DNA from 2 places in the Brachybacterium sp. sponge genome. Region 2 is predicted to be linked to the other one. Evidence: riboswitches for the same ligand, from Rfam matches in the RefSeq annotation. Region 2 holds a riboswitch; the other holds the start of a gene.
The links. Region 2 has a riboswitch for FMN ahead of pnuC (nicotinamide riboside transporter PnuC). Riboswitches for the same ligand answer to the same signal wherever they lie in the genome.
Positions count from the first base shown of each region.

Region 1: another riboswitch for FMN. It lies ahead of ribD (bifunctional diaminohydroxyphosphoribosylaminopyrimidine deaminase/5-amino-6-(5-phosphoribosylamino)uracil reductase RibD); the one in region 2 lies ahead of pnuC (nicotinamide riboside transporter PnuC).

Region 1 covers NZ_LRMP01000001.1:643,038-654,055, reverse strand. Annotated here, with positions in the region: gene recF (DNA replication/repair protein RecF) at 1-1,209, shown strand, start outside; gene A4A78_RS02900 (DciA family protein) at 1,473-2,021, shown strand; FMN riboswitch at 2,099-2,228, shown strand; gene ribD (bifunctional diaminohydroxyphosphoribosylaminopyrimidine deaminase/5-amino-6-(5-phosphoribosylamino)uracil reductase RibD) at 2,343-3,455, shown strand; gene A4A78_RS02890 (riboflavin synthase) at 3,473-4,111, shown strand; gene ribB (3,4-dihydroxy-2-butanone-4-phosphate synthase) at 4,108-5,451, shown strand; gene ribH (6,7-dimethyl-8-ribityllumazine synthase) at 5,448-5,930, shown strand; gene gyrB (DNA topoisomerase (ATP-hydrolyzing) subunit B) at 6,354-8,513, shown strand; gene gyrA (DNA gyrase subunit A) at 8,601-11,018, shown strand, end outside.
Region 2 covers NZ_LRMP01000004.1:234,374-245,391, forward strand. Annotated here, with positions in the region: gene A4A78_RS15615 (DASS family sodium-coupled anion symporter) at 1-1,639, shown strand, start outside; gene A4A78_RS15620 (MFS transporter) at 1,719-2,960, opposite strand; gene fmt (methionyl-tRNA formyltransferase) at 3,045-4,010, shown strand; gene A4A78_RS15630 (RsmB/NOP family class I SAM-dependent RNA methyltransferase) at 4,007-5,782, shown strand; gene rpe (ribulose-phosphate 3-epimerase) at 5,779-6,465, shown strand; FMN riboswitch at 6,492-6,610, shown strand; gene pnuC (nicotinamide riboside transporter PnuC) at 6,701-7,408, shown strand; gene A4A78_RS15645 (phosphoribosyl-ATP diphosphatase) at 7,482-7,745, shown strand; gene hisG (ATP phosphoribosyltransferase) at 7,822-8,679, shown strand; gene A4A78_RS15655 (PH domain-containing protein) at 8,687-9,169, shown strand; gene A4A78_RS15660 (DUF3866 family protein) at 9,410-10,594, opposite strand; gene A4A78_RS15665 (WYL domain-containing protein) at 10,662-11,018, shown strand, end outside.

The sequences.
Region 1 (11,018 bases), on a different contig from region 2:
AGCCTGCCCGTCCGTCCCGGCATCACCGTCATGGTGGGCCCGAACGGGCAGGGCAAGACCAACATCGTCGAGGCTCTGTGGTACCTCGCGACGCTCTCGAGCCACCGCGTCCCCCACGACGCGGCGCTCGTGCACCGCGGCGAGTCCACCGCGATCGTCCGCGCGAGCTTCGAACGCGCCGGCCGGCCCCTGCAGATCGACCTCGAGATCACCCCCGGCAAGGCGAACCGCGCCCGGCTCCAGGGGCAGAACGTCTCCCGGCTGCGCGACCTGCTCGGCGAGGTGCGGGCGGTGCTCTTCGCCCCGGAGGACCTGGGACTGGTCAAGGCCGATCCGGAGGGCAGGCGCCGCTTCCTCGACGAGCTCCTGTTCGAGATCGCGCCCCGCTTCGCGTCGATCAAGGCCGACTACGACCGGGTCCTCAAGCAGCGCGGCAACCTGCTCAAGCAGATGCGCTCGATGCGGCGGGGCGGCTCGGGGCGCAGCGTCGGCGGGCTGGACCCGGCCGAGTCCGCGGCCTCCACGCTCGAGGTCTGGGACCAGCAGCTCGCCCGTCACGGCGCCGAGTTGCTGCGTGCCCGGCTCCACCTCGTGAACCGTCTGCGCCCGCACCTGGGGTACTCCTACCTGCGGGTCTCGACCGACGAGGGGGCCGAGCAGGCGCTCGACCTGCCCCCTGACCAGCGCGGCGAGGTGGTCTCCCCGGCGGACGTCCGCTACCGCTCCGACGTGCTCGACGAGCTCGGCGCCGCGCCCGGCGAGCTGCCCGGCACCCGCGAGATCCACGACGCCCTGCTCGCCCTGGTCGCGGCGCGCCACGACGAGGAGATCGACCGCGGCACCAACCTCACCGGCCCGCACCGCGACGACCTCGAGATCCGCCTGCACGACTTCCCCGCGAAGGGCTACGCGAGCCACGGCGAGTCCTGGTCCCTCGCGCTCGCCCTGCGCCTGGCCAGCTACGACCTGCTGCGTCTCGAGGAGGGCGACCTCGGCGACGGCGAGCCGATCCTGATCCTCGACGACGTCTTCAGCGAGCTGGACGTGCACCGCCGCGAGCGGCTCGGCCGGATCGTCACCGACGCTTCGCAGGTGCTGATCACGACCGCGAACGACACCGACATCCCCGCCTCCCTCGACGGCGAGATCCACGTGGTCGACGTGACGCTCGGCGAGGCGGTCCCGCGCAGCGGGGGCGGGCTGCGATGAGCGGCGGTGCTCCGCGCCCGAGGATCGCGAACCCGTATGGGCTCGGCACCTGGAGCGGGGCAGCGGCGGGGTCCGAGGAGCAGGCGGCCTCGCCGACGGCTCCGGCCGCCGCGCCCGCGCGGGGCGGTGCCCGCAGCGGCAACGGTGCCGAGCGGGCCCGCGGCGGAGCGCGGCCGGGCGCCGAGGAGGCTGGTGGGCCCGTCGGGTCCCGCTCCGGGGCACGGACGCCCGTCGGCCCTGGGGATCCCGACCGCGAGGAGCAGGTGCTCTACGATCCGCCGGACCTGCCGGCGCCGGCGGATCCCTTCGAGCTCGCCCGCCGCACCGTCAACCGCTCCCGTGCTGCCGCCCGTGACCGCGGCCTCTTCCCGATCTCCGCGAAGACGCAGGCCAGGGACGTGCGCGACCGATCCGGCCGGGCGCCGGGCTACTCCGGCTCGCGTCCGGATCCGCGGGACCCGCAGGGCATCGAGCTGGTGCTGAAGAAGGTGCTGGGGAACCTCGGCTGGAACGCCGGGATGAGCACCGGACGGGTGCTGGACGAATGGGATCAGATCGTCGGCGAGAGGCTCGCGACGCACTGCCGCCCGGTCTCCTTCGAGGACGGGGTGCTCGTGGTCAGCGCCTCCTCCTCGGCGTGGGCGGCGCAGCTGCGGATGCTCACCCCGCAGCTGATCACCACCATCGAGGAGCACGTCGGCTCCCACGTCGTCTCGGAGCTGAAGGTCACCGGGCCCGCCGCCGCGGAGCGCAGCTGGAAGAAGGGCCGACGGACGGTGACCTGGCGCGGTCCCCGGGATACCTACGGGTAGAGCGCCCGGCGGCGTTCATCCGCCGTCATCCTCCCGGCCGACCCTGCTACGGTGTGCTCTCGACGAGCTGATGATGCTCGCGTGCACTGGGGTCGGTGAAATTCCGAGCCGGCGGTGACAGTCCGCGACCCGAGGGCCCATGGCCCGAGGCTGACCAGGTGGAACTCCTGGACCGACGGTGAGAGTCCGGATGGGAAGCGCACGCGGTCGACGTCGCCTGGCGTACCTGCCGACCCTCCGGGCCCGGCCGGCGCCCCCGGTGACGTCGTCCCCTCTCTTCCCCTCCCTCCGGGACCGCGAGCTGCGGACGGAGGAGAGGCCATGGACCCCGGCACCACGCAGGACGCCCCCCGGAGCGACCGCGCAGGGATCACCCCCGCGGAGACCGTCGCGCTGCGCCGCGCGCTCGAGATCGCCGCGGACCCCGCCGTGCCGCTCGGCCCGAACCCCCGCGTCGGCTGCGTGCTCCTGGCCGCCGACGGGACCGTCCTCGCCGAGGGCCGTCACCGCGGGGCCGGCACCGCCCACGCCGAGGCCGACGCCCTCGCCCGTGCCCGGGAGTTGCCCGGAGCCGCGGCCCTGCGCGGCGCGACGGCGGTGGTCACCCTTGAGCCCTGCGACCACACCGGCCGCACCGGCCCCTGCACCCAGGCGCTCCTCGAGGCCGGGATCGCCCGCGTCGTCGTCGCGAGGCGCGACCCGAACCCGCAGGCCGCGGGCGGCATCGACCGCCTGCGCGCCGCCGGGGTCGAGGTCGTGGACGAGGTCCCCGCCGAGCTCGCCGCGGCCGCCGCGGCCCTGAACCGCGGTTGGGAGCACGGCCTCGGCGCGTCCCGGCCGCTGGTCACCGCGAAGATCGCGCTCACCCTCGACGGGCGCGCCGCCGCGGCCGACGGCACCAGCCGGTGGATCACCGGCGCCGCCGCCCGCGAGGAGGTCCACCGGCTGCGCACCACCTGCGACGCCGTCCTCGTCGGCACCGGCACCGCCCGCAGCGACCGCCCCACGCTCACGGCCCGTCGCCCGGACGGGACCCTCCACCCCCGCCAGCCGCTGCGCGTCGTGGTGGGAACCTCCGACGTCCCGGACCTGCCCGCGATCGACGGCGCCGGGGAGGCGATGCACCTGCCCACCCGCGACCCGTCGGCCGCGCTCGCGACGCTCTTCGACCGCGGGATCCGGCACGTGCTGCTCGAGGGAGGACCCACCCTCGCCGCCGCCTTCCTCCGCGCCGGGCTGGTCGACGAGCTGATCGTGCACGTGGCCCCCACCCTGCTCGGCGCCGGCCGCCCCGGCGTCGCCGAGCTCGGGATCACCACCCTCGCCCAGCGGCTCGACCTCGAGCTCACGGACGTCGCCTCGCTGCCCACGCCGGGCGGCGCGAGGGACCTCCGCCTCACCCTCCGTCCCCGCACCACCCCCACCCCGGCCTGACCAGGAAGGACACCACCATGTTCACCGGAATCATCGAGGAGCTCGGCACCGTCGAGGCGCTCGACCTCGGCGCCGACCCCGCCGCCCTGCGGATCCGCTCCCCGCGCGTGCTCGAGGGCATCGCGCTCGGCGACTCGATCGCCGTCAACGGCTGCTGCCTCACCGTCACCGCCGTCGTCGGCGAGACGTGGAGCGCCGACGTCATCGCCACCACCCTCGCCGCGACCACGCTCGGCACGCTCCGCCCCGGCGACCGCGTGAACCTCGAGCGCTGCGTGCGGGCCGACGGCCGCCTGGACGGGCACATCGTGCAGGGCCACGTGGACGGCGTCGGCGAGATCCTCTCCCGCGACGAGCAGGACGGCACCACCCTGCTGCGCCTGCGCCTGCCGGGCGGCCTCGTCCGCTACGTGGTGCCCAAGGGCTCCCTCGCCGTGGACGGGGTCAGCCTCACCGTCGCCGCGATCGACGGCGACGAGGTCACCATCGGCCTGATCCCCGAGACCCTCGAGCGCACCACGCTGGGCACCCGCGCCGTCGGCGAGGGCGTGGACCTCGAGGTCGACGTGCTCGCGAAGTACGTCGAGAAGCTCACCGCCGGTCTGTTGCCCGCGCGCGCCCCGGAGGCCGTGACCGGGACGGAGCAGGGACGATGACCGGCCTGCGCCTGGATCCCGTGCCCGCCGCGATCGCGGAGATCGCCGCCGGCCGGCCCGTCGTGGTGGTGGACGACGAGGACCGCGAGAACGAGGGCGACCTGATCCTCGCCGCCGCGACCGCCACCCCCGAGCAGGTCGCCTTCGCGGTCCGGCACTCGAGCGGGCTGCTGTGCGCACCGATGAGCGCCGAGCGGGCCGACGCCCTCGATCTGCCGCTGATGGTCGCCGCCAACGCGGACCCCTTCCGCACGGCGTACACGATCACGGTCGATGCGGCGGAGGGGGTCACCACCGGCATCTCCGCCGCGGACCGGGCCCGCACGCTCACCGTCCTCGCCGATCCCGGGTCCGTCCCGAGCGACCTGATCCGGCCCGGGCACGTGCTGCCGCTGCGGGCGAGGGCCGGCGGGGTGCTCGAGCGGCGCGGCCACACCGAGGCCGCCGTGGACCTCACACGGATGGCAGGTCTGCCCGCGATCGGGATGATCGTCGAGCTCGTCCACGACGACGGCACCATGCAGCGCGGGCCTGCGCTGCGCGCCTTCGCCGACGAGCACGGCCTGGCGATGATCTCCATCGAGGACCTCGCCGCGCACCGGCGGGAGATCGGGGAGGCGGTGGCGCCGCTCGCGTCGGCAGTGCCGTCCGCCGCACCGGCCGACCCGTCGTCGGCCGCGTCGGCCGGGCCGGTCCCCGCCCTGCTCGAGTTCACCGAGGCTGTGCCGCTGCCCTCGGCCCACGGCGCCTTCCGCGCCCTCGCGGTGCGGGAGGGCACGGCGGAGCACCTGGTGCTGGTGGCCGGGGACGTCACCGGGGAAGAGCCAGTGCTCACACGGGTCCACTCCGAGTGCGTGACCGGCGACGTGATCGGCTCGCTGCGCTGCGACTGCGGCCCCCAACTGCAGGAGTCTCTCGCCCGGATCTCCGCCGCCGGGCGCGGCGTGCTGGTGCTGCTGCGCGGGCACGAGGGCCGCGGCATCGGCCTGGTCCAGAAGCTGCGGGCCTACGCCCTGCAGGACGCGGGCCGCGACACCGTCGAGGCGAACCTCGACCTCGGACTGCCCGTGGACGAGCGCAGCTTCGCCGCGGTCCCACGGATCCTCGAGCACCTCGGCGTCACCGCGATCGACCTGCTCACCCACAACCCCGAGAAGGCCGACGCCCTGCGCGCCGGCGGCACGCGCGTGCACCGGGTCCTCGACCTCGAGGCCCACCCCACCTCCGAGAACCTCGCGTATCTCACCACCAAGCGGGACCGGCTGGGCCACCACCTGACCGGGCTTCCCGCGCTCGACCTCGCCACCACCCCAATCACGACCCCCGGAGGAACCTCATGAGCGGCCACGGCGCCCCCACCCCGCAGATCACCGCCCGTCCCGATGCCCGCGTCGCGATCGTCGCCGCGTCCTGGCACGAGGAGGTGATGGACGGTCTGGTCGCCGGCGCCCTGCGCGCCTGCGCCGAGGCCGGCATCGACGCACCCACTTTGGTGCGCGTGCCCGGCTCCTTCGAGCTGCCCGTGGTCGCGGACCGCCTCGCCCGCAGCCACGAGGCCGTGATCGCCCTCGGCGTCGTCATCCGCGGCGGCACTCCGCACTTCGACTACGTCTGCTCCGCGGCGACCGACGGGCTGAATCGGGTGTCCCTCGACCACGGCGTCCCCGTCGGCTTCGGGCTCCTGACCTGCGACACCGATGAGCAGGCTCGGGATCGGGCCGGCCTGCCCGGCTCCGTGGAGGACAAGGGGCACGAGGCGGCCGCGGCGGCGCTCGCCACCGCGGAGGTGCTCGCGGGGCTCCCGGACGCCGCCCGCTGAGCCCCGACGCGGGTACGCCCGAGAGCGGACATCCCAGGCGCGTCTGTGCCGCCTCCGGACCCCCTCGGGCGTACCCGCCCCCATCCGAGGCTCCCGGAGCGCGTTGAAGAGGCCGTCACGGAGCGTCTGGGACGCATCCAGCGTCGCGTCGTCCACAGGAACGGGGCGTCGAATAGGCCCAGCACCCGTTCTCCGATAGAATGACGGTGGTTCGGCCGACGTCGACCGGGGTCGAAGCAGCCCGGTCACCTCGATGCCGTCGGCCCGATCGCCGAGGCCTGCGGGTGCCGCTCGCGCGCGTGCGCGAGGAGCTCCTGCGGATCCCGCACGCGTCGGGCCGCAGGGACACCGCCGCACGGTGTCGCCGGACCACCCTCGGTCCGTCCGACCGAGGGACGACCGGACTGCGAGGAGCCACATCAGGTGAGCGACAGCGACCGCCCCATGCCCGACCAGGACCTGCCCGAGGGCACCTCGGACCCGTCACCGGGAGCGGACGGCGCAGCACCGGCCCCCGAGGCGGCGACGGCCCCCGCGGCCCCGGCGCCGACCACCGCGGGCGAGAAGGCGGCCCGTGCGCCCGAGCACTACGAGGCCTCGGACATCACCGTCCTCGAGGGCCTCGAGGCAGTCCGCAAGCGTCCCGGCATGTACATCGGCTCCACCGGTGAGCGCGGCCTGCACCACATGGTCCAGGAGATCGTCGACAACTCCGTGGACGAGGCGATGGCCGGCCACGGCGACACCATCGAGGTCACCCTCCTCGCCGACGGCGGAGTGCGCGTCGTCGACCACGCCCGCGGCATCCCCGTGGACATGCACCCCACCGAGAACAAGCCCGCCGTCGAGCTGGTGCTCACCGTGCTGCACGCCGGCGGCAAGTTCGGCGGCGGCGGCTACGCCGTCTCCGGCGGCCTGCACGGCGTCGGCTCCTCCGTGGTCAACGCGCTCTCCATCCGCATGGAGGTCGAGATCCGCCGCCAGGGCCACGTCTGGCGCCAGGCCTACGCCCGCGGCGTCCCCGTCGCCCCGCTCGAGAAGGGCGAGGAGACCGACGAGACCGGCACCACCATCACCTTCTGGGCCGACGGCGAGATCTTCGACTCGACCGTGTACGACTTCGAGACGCTGCGCAAGCGGTTCCAGCAGATGGCCTTCCTCAACAAGGGACTGCGCATCACGCTGACCGACGAGCGCGCCGACGAGGCCCCGGAGGACGAGGAGGTCGACGTCGAGCTCGAGGCCGAGAAGGCCGAGCAGGGCGAGTCCTCCGGCGGCCCCCGCACGGTCTCCTACCTCTACGAGCGCGGTCTGCAGGACTTCGTCGAGTTCATCAACTCGGCCAAGCGCGCCGAGGTGATCCACCCCGACATCATCTCCTTCGAGTCCGAGGACACGGACGCGAAGATCTCCGTCGAGGTCGCGATGCAGTGGACCGGCGCCTATACCGACTCCGTCCACACCTACGCCAACACGATCAACACCCATGAGGGCGGCACCCACGAGGAGGGCTTCCGCTCCTCGCTCACCTCGATCGTGAACCGCTACGGCCGCGCCCAGGGCCTGCTCAAGGAGAAGGACGCCAACCTCACCGGCGAGGACATCCGCGAGGGCCTCACCGCGGTGATCTCCGTGAAGCTCGGCGAGCCGCAGTTCGAGGGCCAGACCAAGACCAAGCTCGGCAACACCATCGCCCGCACCTTCATGGTCAAGGTGATGACCGACCAGCTCACCGACTGGTTCGAGTCCCACCCGAACGAGGCCAAGGCGATCGTGCTGAAGGGCCAGGCCGCGGCGATGGCCCGCGAGGCGGCCCGCAAGGCCCGCGACGCGACCCGTCGGAAGTCCCCGCTGGAGACCGGCGGCATGCCCGGCAAGCTGCGCGACTGCTCCTCGCGCAACCCCGCCGAGTCCGAGATCTTCATCGTCGAGGGCGACTCCGCCGGCGGCTCCGCCGTGCAGGGCCGCGACCCGCGCACCCAGGCGATCCTGCCCATCCGCGGCAAGATCCTGAACGTGGAGAAGGCGCGGCTGGACCGGGCGCTGGACAACCAGGAGGTCCGCTCGCTGATCACCGCCTTCGGCACCGGCATCGGCGAGGACTTCGACGCGACCAAGCTGCGGTACCACAAGATCATCCTGATGGCCGACGCGGACGTCGACGGCCAGCACATCTGCACCCTTCTGCTGACGCTGCTGTTCCGCTACATGCGCCCGCTGATCGAGCTGGGCCACGTGTTCATCGCGATGCCGCCGCTGTACCGCCTGAAGTGGTCCAACGCCCCTCACGAGTACGTCTTCAGCGACGAGGAGCGCGACGAGCGCCTCGCCGCCGGGCAGTCCGCCGGGCGCCGCATCCCCAAGGACAACGGCATCCAGCGCTACAAGGGCCTCGGCGAGATGGACTGGAAGGAGCTGCAGTCCACCACCATGGACCCCGCCACCCGCACCCTCAAGCAGGTCACGGTCGACGAGGCCGCCGACGCCGACACCATCTTCTCCGTCCTGATGGGCGACGACGTCGAGTCCCGGCGCCGCTTCATCCAGGAGAACGCCAAGGACGTCCGCTTCCTCGACATCTGAGCGGGCCCCGGGGCGGCGCCGATCCCTCTCGCGCGCCCCCGGGGACCCCCACGACCCACCGGCCCCACCCGAAAGGCCCTCCCCGCCATGAGCGACACCCCGAACGACCCCACCGGCCCCGAGGACGACCAGCCGTCGGCCGAGACCCCGACCCCCGCCGAGAGCGCCGGGATCGGCGGCCAGGAGATGCCCGAGGGCTCCAGCGAGCTCTCGGCCGACGAGGCCGCCTCCCGCACCGTCACGCTCGTCGACCCCCTCGACGAGGACGAGGTCGACCGCATCACCCAGGTCGACCTCAACCAGGAGATGCAGCGCTCCTATCTCGACTACGCGATGAGCGTCATCGTCTCGCGCGCCCTCCCGGACGTGCGCGACGGCCTCAAGCCCGTCCACCGCCGCATCGTCTACGCCATGTACGACGGCGGCTACCGCCCCGACCGCTCCTTCTCCAAGTGCGCGAAGGTCGTCGGCGAGGTCATGGGCAACTACCACCCCCACGGCGACTCCGCGATCTACGACGCGATGGTCCGCCTGGTCCAGCCCTGGAACATGCGCTACCCGCTGATCCTGGGCCAGGGCAACTTCGGCTCCGCCGGCGACGACGGCGCGGCCGCCCCCCGGTACACCGAGTGCAAGATGGCGCCGCTGGCCCTCGAGCTGGTCCGCGACATCGAGCAGGACACCGTGGACATGCAGGGCAACTACGACAACACCGTCGACGAGCCCTCCGTCCTCCCCGCCCGCTTCCCGAACCTGCTGGTCAACGGCTCCGCCGGCATCGCCGTCGGCATGGCCACGAACATCCCGCCGCACAACCTGCGCGAGGTGGCCGACGCCGTCCAGTGGCTGCTGACGAACCACGAGGCGACCAAGCCCGAGCTGCTCGAAGCGTGCATGAAGTTCATCAAGGGCCCCGACTTCCCCTCCGGTGCCACGATCGTCGGCACCGACGGGATCGAGGACGCCTACCGCACCGGCCGCGGCTCCATCACCCAGCGCGCCGTCGTCTCCACCGAGGAGATAGGCGGGCGCATGGCGCTCGTCGTCACCGAGCTGCCCTACCAGGTCAATCCCGACAACCTCGCCCGCAAGATCGCGGAGATGGTCAAGCTCGGCAAGATCCAGGGCATCGCCGACATCACCGACGAGACCTCCGGCCGCACCGGCCAGCGCCTGGTCATCACCCTCAAGCGCGACGCCGTGGCCAAGGTGGTGCTGAACAACCTCTACAAGCACACCCAGCTGCAGGAGAACTTCTCCGCGAACATGCTCGCCCTCTCCGGCGGCGTGCCCCGCACCCTCTCGATCGACTCCTTCGTGCGCGAGTGGACGAAGCACCAGATCGACGTCATCGTGCGCCGCACCAAGTTCCGCCTGAAGAAGGCCGAGGAGCAGATCCACATCTACCGCGGCTACCTCAAGGCGCTGGACGCGCTGGACGAGGTCATCGCGCTGATCCGCCGCTCCCCGGACGTCGACGAGGCCCGCACCGGGCTGATCGACCTGCTCGAGATCGACGAGATCCAGGCCAACGCCATCCTCGCGATGCAGCTGCGGCGCCTGGCCGCCCTGGAGCGCCAGAAGATCATCGAGGAGCACGACCGGCTCCAGGCCCTCATCGAGGAGTACACCGCGATCCTCGCCGACCCGGCGCGGCAGCGGCAGATCGTCTCCGAGGAGCTCGGCGAGCTGGTCGACAAGTACGGCGACGACCGTCGGACCCAGATCCTCCCCTTCCACGGCGACATGTCGATGGAGGACCTCATCCCCGAGGAGGACGTGGTCGTCACGATCACGCGCGGCGGCTACGTCAAGCGCACCCGCGAGGACCAGTACCGCGCCCAGAAGCGCGGCGGCAAGGGCGTGCGCGGCGCGTCCCTGCGCGAGGACGACGTGGTCGAGCACTTCTTCACCACGACCACCCACCGCTGGCTGCTGTTCTTCACCAACCAGGGCCGGGTCTACCGCGCCAAGGGCTACGAGCTGCCCGAGGCGCCGCGGGACGCGAAGGGCCAGCACGTCGCGAACCTTATGGCCTTCCAGCCCGACGAGCACATCGCCTCCGTCCTCGCGATCGACTCCTACGAGGACGCCGAGTACCTGGTGCTCGCCACCGAGTCCGGCCTGGTCAAGAAGACGGCGATGACCGCCTTCGACTCCAACCGCACCGGCGGCATCATCGCGATCAACCTGCGCGACGTCGACGGCATCGACGGCACCCGCCCCGACCGCGTCATCGCCGCCCGCGCCGTGAACGGCGACGACGAGCTGCTGCTCGTCTCCCGCAACGGCCAGAGCGTGCGCATGCCCGCCGCAGACGACGTGCTGCGCCCGACGGGCCGCGCCACCAGCGGCGTCACCGGCATGAAGTTCCGCCACGACGACCAGCTGCTGGCGATGGACGTGGTGCGCCCCGGCACCTTCGTGGTCACCGTGACCGACGGCGGCTTCGCCAAGCGCACCAGCATCGACGAGTACCGCCTCCAGGGCCGCGGCGGCCTCGGC
Region 2 (11,018 bases):
CTCCCCGACGTCCGACCACCCCGTTGCAGACCCCGCCGACCGTCCGCCGACGGACGAACGCCCCGACGTCTCCGAGGGCGAGCGCGCCCCGGCCGAGACCCACCGGACGCTGCTGGTGCGCCGGCTCGGCCTCGCCGTCGGCCTGGTCGCCGCGCTCCTGATCTACTTCGTCATGCCCGCGGACGTCGCCCATGCCGCGAAGCTGACCGCCGCGACCGCGGTGCTGATGGCCGTGTGGTGGATGACCGAGGCGCTGCCGATCCCGGCGACCGCGCTGGTCCCGCTGGTGGTCTTCCCGGTGCTGAACCCCGAGGTGGGCTTCGACGACGTCGGCGCCTCCTACGGCAACAACATCATCTTCCTGTTCATGGGCGGGTTCATGCTCGCCCTGGCCATGCAGCGCTGGAACCTCCACAAGCGCATCGCGCTGGCGATCGTCGGCGCGATCGGCACCAGCCCCTCCCTGCTGATCCTCGGCTTCATGATCGCCACCGGATTCGTCTCCATGTGGGTCTCGAACACCGCCACCGCCGTGATGATGCTGCCGATCGGCGTCTCGGTGCTGGTGCTCGTGAACCGGCTGCGGCTCGAGGACGCCGCCCGCAAGGGCGAGGAGCCGGGGGAGGGCGTCGACCCCGAGCTCGAGGCCGAGGGCTCGGCCGGCACCGCGAGCTCAGCGGTCCGCTCGAAGTTCGGCACCGCCCTGATGCTCGGCATCGCCTACGCCGCCTCGATCGGCTCCCTCGCCACCATCATCGGCACCCCGCCCAACGCCCTGCTCGCCGCCCACATGAGCCAGGAGTTCGGGGTGACGATCGGCTTCGGCCGCTGGATGGTCGTCGGCGCCCCGATCGCCGTGGTGTTCCTGCTGATCGCCTGGCTGCTGCTGACCAAGGTCGTCTTCAGGCCCGAGATCTCCGAGATCCCCGGCGGTGCGGAGCTGATCCGCCAGGAGCGTCGCGGGCTCGGGAGGATCTCCTCCGGCGAGGTGCGAGTGCTGTCCGTGTTCGTGCTCGCGGCGCTGAGCTGGGTGTTCATCCCGTTGATCTGGCAGATCGCGGGCGCCGGCGACCCGCCGATCGGCGATGCGGGCATCGCCATGGTCGTCGCGCTGCTGCTGTTCGTGCTGCCGGCCGGCGCCGCCCGCGGGGTGCGCCTGCTGGACTGGGACGCGGCGGTGAAGCTGCCCTGGGGCGTGCTGCTGCTGTTCGGCGGCGGTCTGGCGCTCAGCGCCCAGTTCAGCTCCTCGGGCCTGACCGAGTGGATCGGCGAGGTCACCGCCGGGATCGGCGGCCTGCCCGTGGTGCTGATCGTCGCGATCGTCGCCGCGGGGATCCTCTTCCTCACCGAGCTCACCTCGAACACCGCCACCGCCGCGACCTTCCTCCCGGTCGCGACCGCGGTCGCCGTCGGCATCGGGGTGGACCCGATGCTGCTGGCGATCCCGGTGGCGCTGGCCGCGACCTGCGCGTTCATGCTGCCGGTGGCGACGCCGCCGAACGCCATCGCCTACGGCTCCGGCTACGTGCGGATCCCGCAGATGGCCTCGGCCGGGCTGTGGCTGAACCTGATCGGCATCGTGCTGATCTCCGCCACCACCATGACCCTCGCCGTGTGGGTGTTCTCGCTCGTGTACTGAGGCGGGGCGGGCGCGCCCGGGGCCGTGACGTCGACGCCCCGACCCCGGACCGCGGGGCCACGGCGTCGCGTGCGGGTGCTCAGGAGCTCCCGGCAGACGCGGCGGGCCGGTCCTCGTCGCGCAGCAGCGCCGCGGAGACGAGGCCCGCGAGCACCACCGCCGCGCTCACCGCGGCGACCACCCCGCCCCACCCGGCCCTGGCGAGCACGAAGCCGAGCGCCCAGCCGAGCACGCTCGAGCCCGCGTAGTAGGCGAGGTTGTACAGCCCCGTCGCCTGGGACCGGGCACCGGGCACGCGCGTGCCCGCCCAGCCGCTCGCGACCGAGTGCGCGCCGAAGAAGCCCGCCGTCATCAGCACCAGGCCCAGGATCAGCACCGGCAGGGGAGCGGCGAGAGTCAGCAGCAGGCCCAGCAGCATCACCGCCATCGCGCCCAGCATCACGGGCAGGCGCCCGTGCCGGGACGCGAGCCGGCCCGCGAGCGGGGAGGAGGCGGTGCCGCCCAGGTACGCGAGGAACAGCAGCCCGATCAGCGAGGCGGGCAGCAGGTAGGGCGGGCCGCTGAGGTGGAAGGCGAGATAGTTGTAGACCGCCACGAACCCGCCCATCAGCAGGAACGCGCAGGCCAGCAGCGCCGCCAGGCCCGGGTCCCGCAGCGGGGCGAGCAGCCGGCCCGCCCGTCCGCCCGGGACGGCCCCGCCCGATGTCCGCCGTCGCGGCACGAAGCGCCGCTCCCGCGGGGCGAGGGCCACGAACCCGACCGCCGCGAGCACCGCCAGCATCACCACCGCGGTCATCCCCGCCCGCCAGCCGAGCACATCGGCGACCGGGGTGGCGAGCACCCGGCCCGAGAGCCCGCCCAGCGTCGTCCCCGCCACGAACCAGCCCGCCGCGACCGCGCGCGAACGCGCATCGACCTCCTCGGAGAGATACGCCATGGCCAGGGCCGGCACCCCGCCGAGCGCCATCCCCTCCAGCAGGCGCAGCACGAGCAGCAGCGGGAAGCTCGGCGACCAGGCCGCCGCCAGGGCAAGCACCGTCGCCGCGATCACGGCGAGGATCATGGCGGGACGCCGGCCGAGGCGATCGCCGACGAAGGACCACGGCATCACCGCCAGCGCCAGCCCGGCGGTCGCGGCGGAGACCGTCAGCGCCGCCTGCTCCGGCCCGATGCCGAGATCGGCGGAGATCAGCTGCAGGATCCCCTGCGGGGAGTACAGCTGGGCGAAGCAGGCGATGCCCGCGCAGACCAGCGCCAGCTGCATCCGTCGGTAGGCGGGCGAGCCGAGCGCATGGCCCGGGATCGGGTCGCCCACGCTCATCCCTCGCACCGTGCCCGCGTCATGTCCTCCACTGTAGGCACGGCCCGGCAGGAGCCGCCGGTGGGACCGTAGACTCGGGTCATCATGCGTCTGATCTTCGCCGGCACCCCCGAGGCCGCCCTCCCCTCCCTGCGCACCCTGCTCGACTCCCGCCACGAGGTGGTCGGTGTGCTCACCCGCGCCGACGCCCCCTCCGGCCGCGGACGGAAGCTCACCCCGTCCCCGGTGAAGTCCCTGGCCCTCGAGGCCGGGGTGCCGGTGCTCACCCCCGCCACGCTGCGGGACGAGGAGGTGCAGCAGCAGCTGCGCGATCTCGCCCCGGACGCCGCGCCCGTGGTCGCCTACGGCAACCTCGTGCCGCCCGCGGCGCTCGAGATCCCCCGCCACGGCTGGGTGAACCTCCACTTCTCCCTCCTGCCCGAGCTGCGGGGCGCCGCTCCCGCCCAGCGGGCCGTGCTCGCCGGCCGCCGCGAGACCGGCATGAGCGTGTTCCGCCTCGAGAAGGGCCTGGACACCGGCGACGTGATCGCCGCCGCCCCCACCGCCATCGGCGAGTTCGAGACCTCCGGCGAGCTGCTCGAGCGGATGGCCGACGACGGCGCCGCGCTGCTGCTGAAGGCCCTCGACGCGCTCGAGGACGGCACCGCGACCCTCACCCCGCAGGACCACGCGGCCGCGACCCACGCCGCGAAGCTCACCACCGCCGAGGCCCGGATCGACTGGACCCGCCCGGCGGACGAGGTCTCCGCGCACATCCGCGGCATGAGCCCCCAGCCCGGCGCGTGGACGCTCCTGGACGGCGCCCGCACCAAGATCCTCGGCCTCGAGGCCGTCGAGGAGGCCTCGCGCGCGAGCGCCCCGTCGGCCCCCGGCGCGCTCGCGGCCACCAAGCGACAGGTGCTCGTGGGCACCGGCACCGACCCGCTCGCCATCGCGGCCCTCGCCCCGGCGGGGAAGCGCCCGATGCGCGCGGCGGACTGGGCACGCGGGGCGGGGCTCGGCCCCGACGCCCGCTTCGAGGACGACCAGCAGGACGGAGCACGCGCATGAGCGAGGACCGACGCGGCGGGCGCCGCCACGACGACAGCCGGCGAGGCCGGGACGACCGCGGAGGCCGCGACGACCGCCGAGGCCGCGACGACCGCGGCCGACGCGACGACCGCGGAGGCCGCGACGGCGGCGACCGCTGGGACGACCGGCGCGGCGACCGACGGGACGACCGCGGCGGTCGACGGGACGACCGCGGCGACCGGCGCGATGACCGGGGCGGTCGGCGGGACGACCGTCGGGACCGGCCCCGCGACGCGCAGGGCCGCGAACGCTCCGGCTCCCGCGGCCAGGGCGGTCCGCGCCGCGGCTGGTCCTCCTCCCGCCCCTCCGAGCGCTCCCGCGCCTCCACCCCCTCCCGCCAGGTCGCCCTCGAGGGGCTGCGCCTGGTGCGCGAGGAGGACTCCTACGCGAACCTCGTCCTGCCCCGCCTGCTGCGCAGCCACCGCGTCTCCGGCCGCGACGCCGCCTTCACCACCGAGCTGTTCTACGGCTCGCTGCGTGCCCAGGGCCGGCTCGACGCGATCATCGCCGCCTGCGTGGACCGACCGCTGGCGAAGGTCGAGCCCGCGCTGCTGGACGTGCTCCGCCTCGGCGCCTACCAGCTGCTGGACATGACCGTCGCCCCGCACGCCGCGACGTCCGAGACCGTGGCTCTGGCCCGCGCTGAGGTCGGCGCGGGAGGTGCGAGCTTCGCCAACGCCGTGCTGCGCCGGGTGGGGGAGAAGGACCTCGCCACCTGGATCGCGGAGGTCGCCCCGGACCGCGAGAAGGACCCCACCGGGCATCTCGCCGTCGTCCACTCCCACCCCCGCTGGGTGGTGCGGGCCCTGTCCGACGCCCTCGCCGGGAACGGCCGCTCCCGCGACGAGATCGACCAGCTGCTCGAGGCGCAGAACCAGGCCCCCGCGGTCTCGCTCGTGATGCGCCCGGGGCTGACCGACCTCGACGAGCTGATCGACCACGGCGCGAGCCAGGGCCGGCTCTCCGTCTTCGCCGCCGCCTGGCCCTCCGGCGACCCCGGCGGCATGGACCTGGTCAAGCAGGGCCGCGTCGCCGTCCAGGACGAGGGCTCCCAGCTCGCGGCCCTCTCCCTCGCGCTCGGCGCCGACGACCTCGTCCTCACCGACGACGCCCACTGGCTCGACCTCTGCTCCGGCCCCGGCGGGAAGACCGCCCTGCTCGGCGGGCTCACCATCGACCACGACGCCGACCTCCTCGCCGTCGAGCTGCAGGAGCACCGCACCGAGCTGGTGGACCGCGCGGTGGCGAGCCTGCGCGAGGCCGGCTGCGAGATCACCACCCTCACCGCCGACGGCACCACCATCGGCGCCGAGCGGCCGGGGGAGTTCTCCCGCGTCCTCGCCGACGTCCCCTGCTCCGGGCTCGGTGCGCTGCGCCGCCGGCCCGAGGCCCGCTGGCGCCGCACCCCCGCGGACGTCGGCCAGCTCGGCGCGATCCAGCGCGACCTGCTGGCCTCCGCGCTGGACGCGACCGCGCCCGGCGGCGTCGTCGCCTATGTCACCTGCTCGCCGCACCTGGCCGAGACCCGCCTGATCGTCGCCGACGTCCTCAAGCGCCGCGACGACGTCGAGCGCCTCGACGCCCGCCCCGCCGTCCGGGCCGGCCTGCTGCCCTCCGTGCGGGACGAGGTCGAGCTGGGCGAGGGCCCCGACGTGCAGCTGTGGCCCCACGTCCACGGCACCGACGCCATGTTCATCTGCCTGCTGCGCAGGCTCCCCGCCCCCACCGAGGAAGGAACCCCGAGCTCGTGAGCATCTCGTACTCCACCGACTCCAGCTTCATCCACCCCAGCATCCTCAACGCCGACTTCATGTCCATCGGCGCCGAGCTCGACAAGATCTCCAGCGCCGACAGCGTCCACGTCGACGTCATGGACAACCATTTCGTGCCGAACCTGACCTTCGGGCCGAACATGGTCGAGCAGATCGTCGAGCGCAGCCCCATCCCGATCGACGCGCACCTGATGATCGAGGACGCCGACAACCAGGCCCCCGTCTTCGCGGAGGCAGGCGCCTCCTCGGTGACCTTCCACCTCGAGGCCGCCCGCGCGCCCGTCAAGCTCGCCCGCGACCTTCGCCGCAAGAACGCGCAGGTCGGCGTCGCCCTGCGCCCCGCCACCCCGGTCGAGCCGCTGATCGACATCATCGGCGAGTTCGACATGCTGCTGATCATGACGGTCGAGCCCGGCTTCGGCGGGCAGAGCTTCCTCGAGACGATGCTCCCGAAGATCCGTCGGGCCCGCCGCGCGATCTCCGAGGCGAACCTCGAGGTCTCGATCCAGGTCGACGGCGGCGTCAGCCGCGAGACGATCGAGCGCTGCGCCGAGGCGGGCGCGAACGTCTTCGTCGCGGGCTCCGCGATCTACAAGGCGCAGGACGCCGCCGAGGAGATCTCCGCCCTGCGCGAACTGGCGGGCGCCCACACCGCGCACTGACCTATCCTTGCTCCGTCACATCCTGTGACGTGCTCCGGGGTCGGTGAAAGTCCGAGCCGGCGGTGACAGTCCGCGACCCGCATCCTGCGGTGGAGCCGGTGGAATTCCGGCACCGACAGTACAGCCTGGATGAGAGGCGCACGTCCCGCAGGTCCCGGGACGGCGCACGCCTCCCCGAGCCCCGCAGGCAACCCTTTTCCCCCGGAGCCACTGCATCCGAGGTGAAAGGACCGACATGGATATCCTGCAGTGGCTCTTCGACGCCAAGATCGAATTCGGCGGAGGCCAGTTCCTCCTGCTCCGCGAGGTGCTCGGCAACGTCTTCGGACTGCTCAGCGCGCTCGGCGGCATGCGCCGCAAGGTCTGGGCCTGGCCCATCGGCATCCTGGGCAACGCCCTGCTGCTGACCGTCTTCCTCGGCAGCGTCTTCGGCAACCCGAACTCCGTCGACCTGCTCGGCCAGGCCGGCCGACAGATCATGTTCATCGCCACCAGCGTCTACGGCTGGGTGCGCTGGCGCCAGGCGAAGCACGAGGACGGCACCGCCGTCGAGCCCGTCTGGGCCTCCTGGGGCACCCGCGCCCTGCTGCTCGTCGTGCTCGTCGGCGGCACCGCGGCGCTCACCCCGCTGTTCCGGGCGCTGGGCTCCTACGAGCCGGTCTGGGCCGACGCCTGGATCTTCATGGGCAGCCTGCTGGCGACCTTCGGCATGGCCAAGGGCTGGGTCGAGTTCTGGCTGATCTGGGTCGCGGTCGACCTCGTCGGCGTGCCGCTGCTGTGGAGCGCCGGCTACTACGCGAGCGCGTTCATGTATCTCTTCTACGGCGCGTTCACCCTCACCGGCTTCTTCGTCTGGTGGCAGGTGCGCCGCCGCCGCGACGAGGAGGCCGACCGGGTCACGGTCGAGACCGCGCACCTGGACCCGACGGTCCGCCGCGGCTGAGCCGCGGGCGGGCCGCGTGCCCGGCAGGCGGTCCGCACCGCGGAGCACCTGCCGGGACGCGTACCCTGGTCCCGTGAAGGATTTCGAGGCACTGTTCGCCGAGCTGACCCAGAAGGCACGCACCCGACCCGAGGGATCGGGCACCGTCGCGGAGCTCGATGCCGGCGTCCATCAGATCGGCAAGAAGATCGTCGAGGAGGCCGCCGAGGTGTGGATGGCCTGCGAGCACGAGTCCACCGTCGACGCCGCCATGGAGATGAGCCAGCTGCTTTACCACCTCCAGGTCATGATGATCGCCAAGGACATCTCCCTCGAGGACGTCTACCGACATCTCTGAGCCGGCCCCGCGCCGCTCGCCCCCCGACTTCCCGTCCCACCCGTCTCGAGGCCGCCGCATCGGCCGAGGAGGATCCGTGCTCCGCATCGCCGTGCCCAACAAGGGCGCCCTGTCCGACCCCGCCGCCGACCTGCTCCAGGAGGCCGGCTACCGCCGCCGCGGCAACTCCAAGGAGCTGGTCGTGGTCGACGAGGACAACGGGGTGGAGCTCTTCCATCTGCGTCCCCGGGACATCGCGGTGTACGTCGGCTCCGGCACGGTCGACGTCGGCATCACCGGCCAGGACATGCTGCTGGACTCCCGCACCCCGGCCCAGGAGATCCTCTCGCTGGGCTTCGCCCGCTCCACCTTCCGCTTCGCCGCGCCCGCCGGGACGCACAGCACCGTCGAGGAGCTGCAGGGCTCCCGCATCGCCACCAGCTACGAGAACCTCGTGGAGGACTACCTCGCCGAGCGGGGGATCAGCGCCGAGGTGGTCCACCTCGACGGCGCGGTCGAGTCCTCGATCCGCCTCGGCGTCGCCGACGTGATCGCGGACGTCGTCGAGACCGGCACCACACTGCGCGAGGCAGGTCTGGAGCCCTTCGGCGAGGCGATCATGACCAGCGAGGCCGTGCTGTTCTCCCGCCCCGGCATGGAGCTGGACGACGAGGCGCAGCACGCGCTCGAGGTGCTCGAGCGGCGCATCCGCGGCGTGCTCGTCGCCCGTGAGTACGTGATGCTCGACTACGACATCCCCTCGGCGCTGCTGGAGCGGGCGGTCGAGATCACCCCCGGCCTGCAGTCCCCGACCGTCTCTCCGCTGCACGGCGGGGAGTGGTCGGCCGTGCGTGCCATGGTCGACAGCCGCTCCGCGCACCGCATGATGGACGACCTCTACGAGGCCGGCGCCCGCGCCATCCTGGTCACGGCGATCCAGGCCTGCCGCATCTGAGATCCCGATGAGCAGTGCCGCAGGGACCCCGGGCCGCGACGACGCACGCGCCGTCGAGGTGTTCCGTCCGCGGGCGGTGCGCTGGGCCGCCTACATCACCGCCGTCATCGTGATGGCCGGGATGATCGGCGGCGCGGTCATGATCACGAGCTTCCAGCTCGGCGGACGGCTCGGCCTGCTCATGATCGGCCTGCTCATCGCGCTGTTCTGCCATCTCGAGGCCTCGGTGCGCGTGGTCGCCCGTCCCGACGGGCTCGAGGTCCGCAACCTCATGCGCACCCGTACCTTCGAATGGCCCGAGGTGCTCGGGATCAGCTTCCCGATGGGCGATCCCTGGGCACATCTCGACCTCGCGGACGGGCGCACCCATCCGCTGCACGCGATCCAGCGCTACGACGGGGAGCGGGCGATCTCCGCCGCGCACCGCCTTCTGCACCTGGTCCAGGAGCGCGGCGAGGCCCACGGCGAGGGCGACGCCCAGCGCGGCTGACGCGGATCGCACGGCCGACATGGATCGGTCGGCCGGAAGGGCAGTTGTTCGACCTCAGGTACCGCATTCCTGGTATCTCACGTCGAAGAACCTCGCTGGACGGCCCCGCCGGCCGCGGCGCAGGGCAGCACGGCAAGTTGTTCGACGTCGGGTACCACTTTCCTGGTACCTCACGTCGATCAACTCCGTCGGTCGCCTGTCCCCGGCAACTCCGTCGGGCCCATGCCGGCGCCGAGGCGTCTAGCGCTTGGTGCCGCCCTTGGACTCCTTCGGGCCCTTGGACTCGCCCTTCGCGCCGCCCGAGCCGCCGCCGGCGCCCCGGACCTGCTCGGCCGCGCAGCGCCCGGCGAGAGCCGCGTACTGGAAGGAGGCGTAGTCCTCGGCGACGGTCCGTCCCATCGTGGTCATCCGCACGGGCATCTCCTCGAGCGCATCGCGCAACCCCTTGGCGTCGACCTCGGTGAGGTGGTGCAGCACGCCGCGCTTCTTCGCCGGCTTCAGGATCGTGCTCTTGACCTGTTTCCGCACTGACTCATGAAAAGAGTTGTATCGGGAGTCGGTGCGGGGGAGCACCGGCAGGTGCACCGGTGCGAGCAGCGCCCGCCCGTAGGCGGTGGAGGAGTGGTGGGACAGGCCGCGGTGCCGCGCCCGCTCGTCGGCCTCCGAGACCCGCAGGGTCGCGATCGGCACGCCGCCGAGCACCGAGGCCGCGTGGAGCGACTCCGCCGTCTGGATGCCGGAGAAGCCCCAGCCGGTGCCGGTGCCGAGATTGCCCGGGCCCTGGATCACGATCGCGACGTCCGCGCCGACCACATGCCGGGCGCCCAGCAGCGCCGAGTGGACCGTGACCGCCTCGAGATCGCCGCCGAAGGACTGCCCGGCGCTGATCACGGCGGTGAGCAGGCCGGCCTCGCGCAGCCGGGCCGCGCTCCTCGAGTAGACGGCGGGCAGCGCCGCGGCATCGGTGTGCACGTAGGCGATCCGGGCCGAGCGGCGCCGCGCCCGGATCCCGGCGACGATCGCGGGGAGGGAGGAGTGCAGGTCCGCGACCACCACGGGCATCCCGTCGATGCCGGTGGCCTCCCGGACCGTCTCGTAGTGCTCGCTGTCCGGGTCGTCGAGCGCGTCGACCATTGTCTGCATCGGCGTGTAGCGGGCCTTGACCATGTGGCCTCGCACCTCGGCGGCCTCGGGGAGCACCTCGGTGCGGGCCACCACCATGGCGTCGCCGCCGGTGCCGAGCTCGCGCCGCACGGCGTTGGTGTTCAGCAGCACCTGCTCGCCGGCGCGCGGGCGCCCGGTGAGCTCCTCGTAGGCGATCGCGCTCAGCGTCCCCGCCCCGTCGTCCAGTTCGATCTCGAGCCGGTCCACTCCGGGCCAGGAGCTGGTCACGGCACTCACGGTGCCCCGTTCCCATCGCAGCATGGCCCCAGCCTAGAGGCGCGCGGCGGAAGCTCCGCATCCTGTGATCCCGTCCGGCTAGTCTGGGCGGGTGGCTTCGAAGAACGTGGAGAGACTGCTCAACGTCATCATGACGATCGGCTCGCGACGGCGGATGGACCGCGCGAAGCTCTTCTCCGTCATCCCCGACTACGCCGAGGCGACGTCCGAGCAGGCCGCGGAGCGGATGTTCGAGCGCGACAAGGCCGCGATCCTCGAGCTCGGGCTCCCGCTCGTCGCCGAGCGGGACGTGCTGGACGAGAACACCGTGCACTACCGGATCGACGCCTCGCCCTCCACGGCGGTGCTCGATCTCACGACCGAGGAGTACACGGTGCTGCTCGCCGCGAGCCGCGCCTGGGACGACGCGACGGCCGGGGGAGCGGCCCGGCGCGTGCGCGCGAAGCTG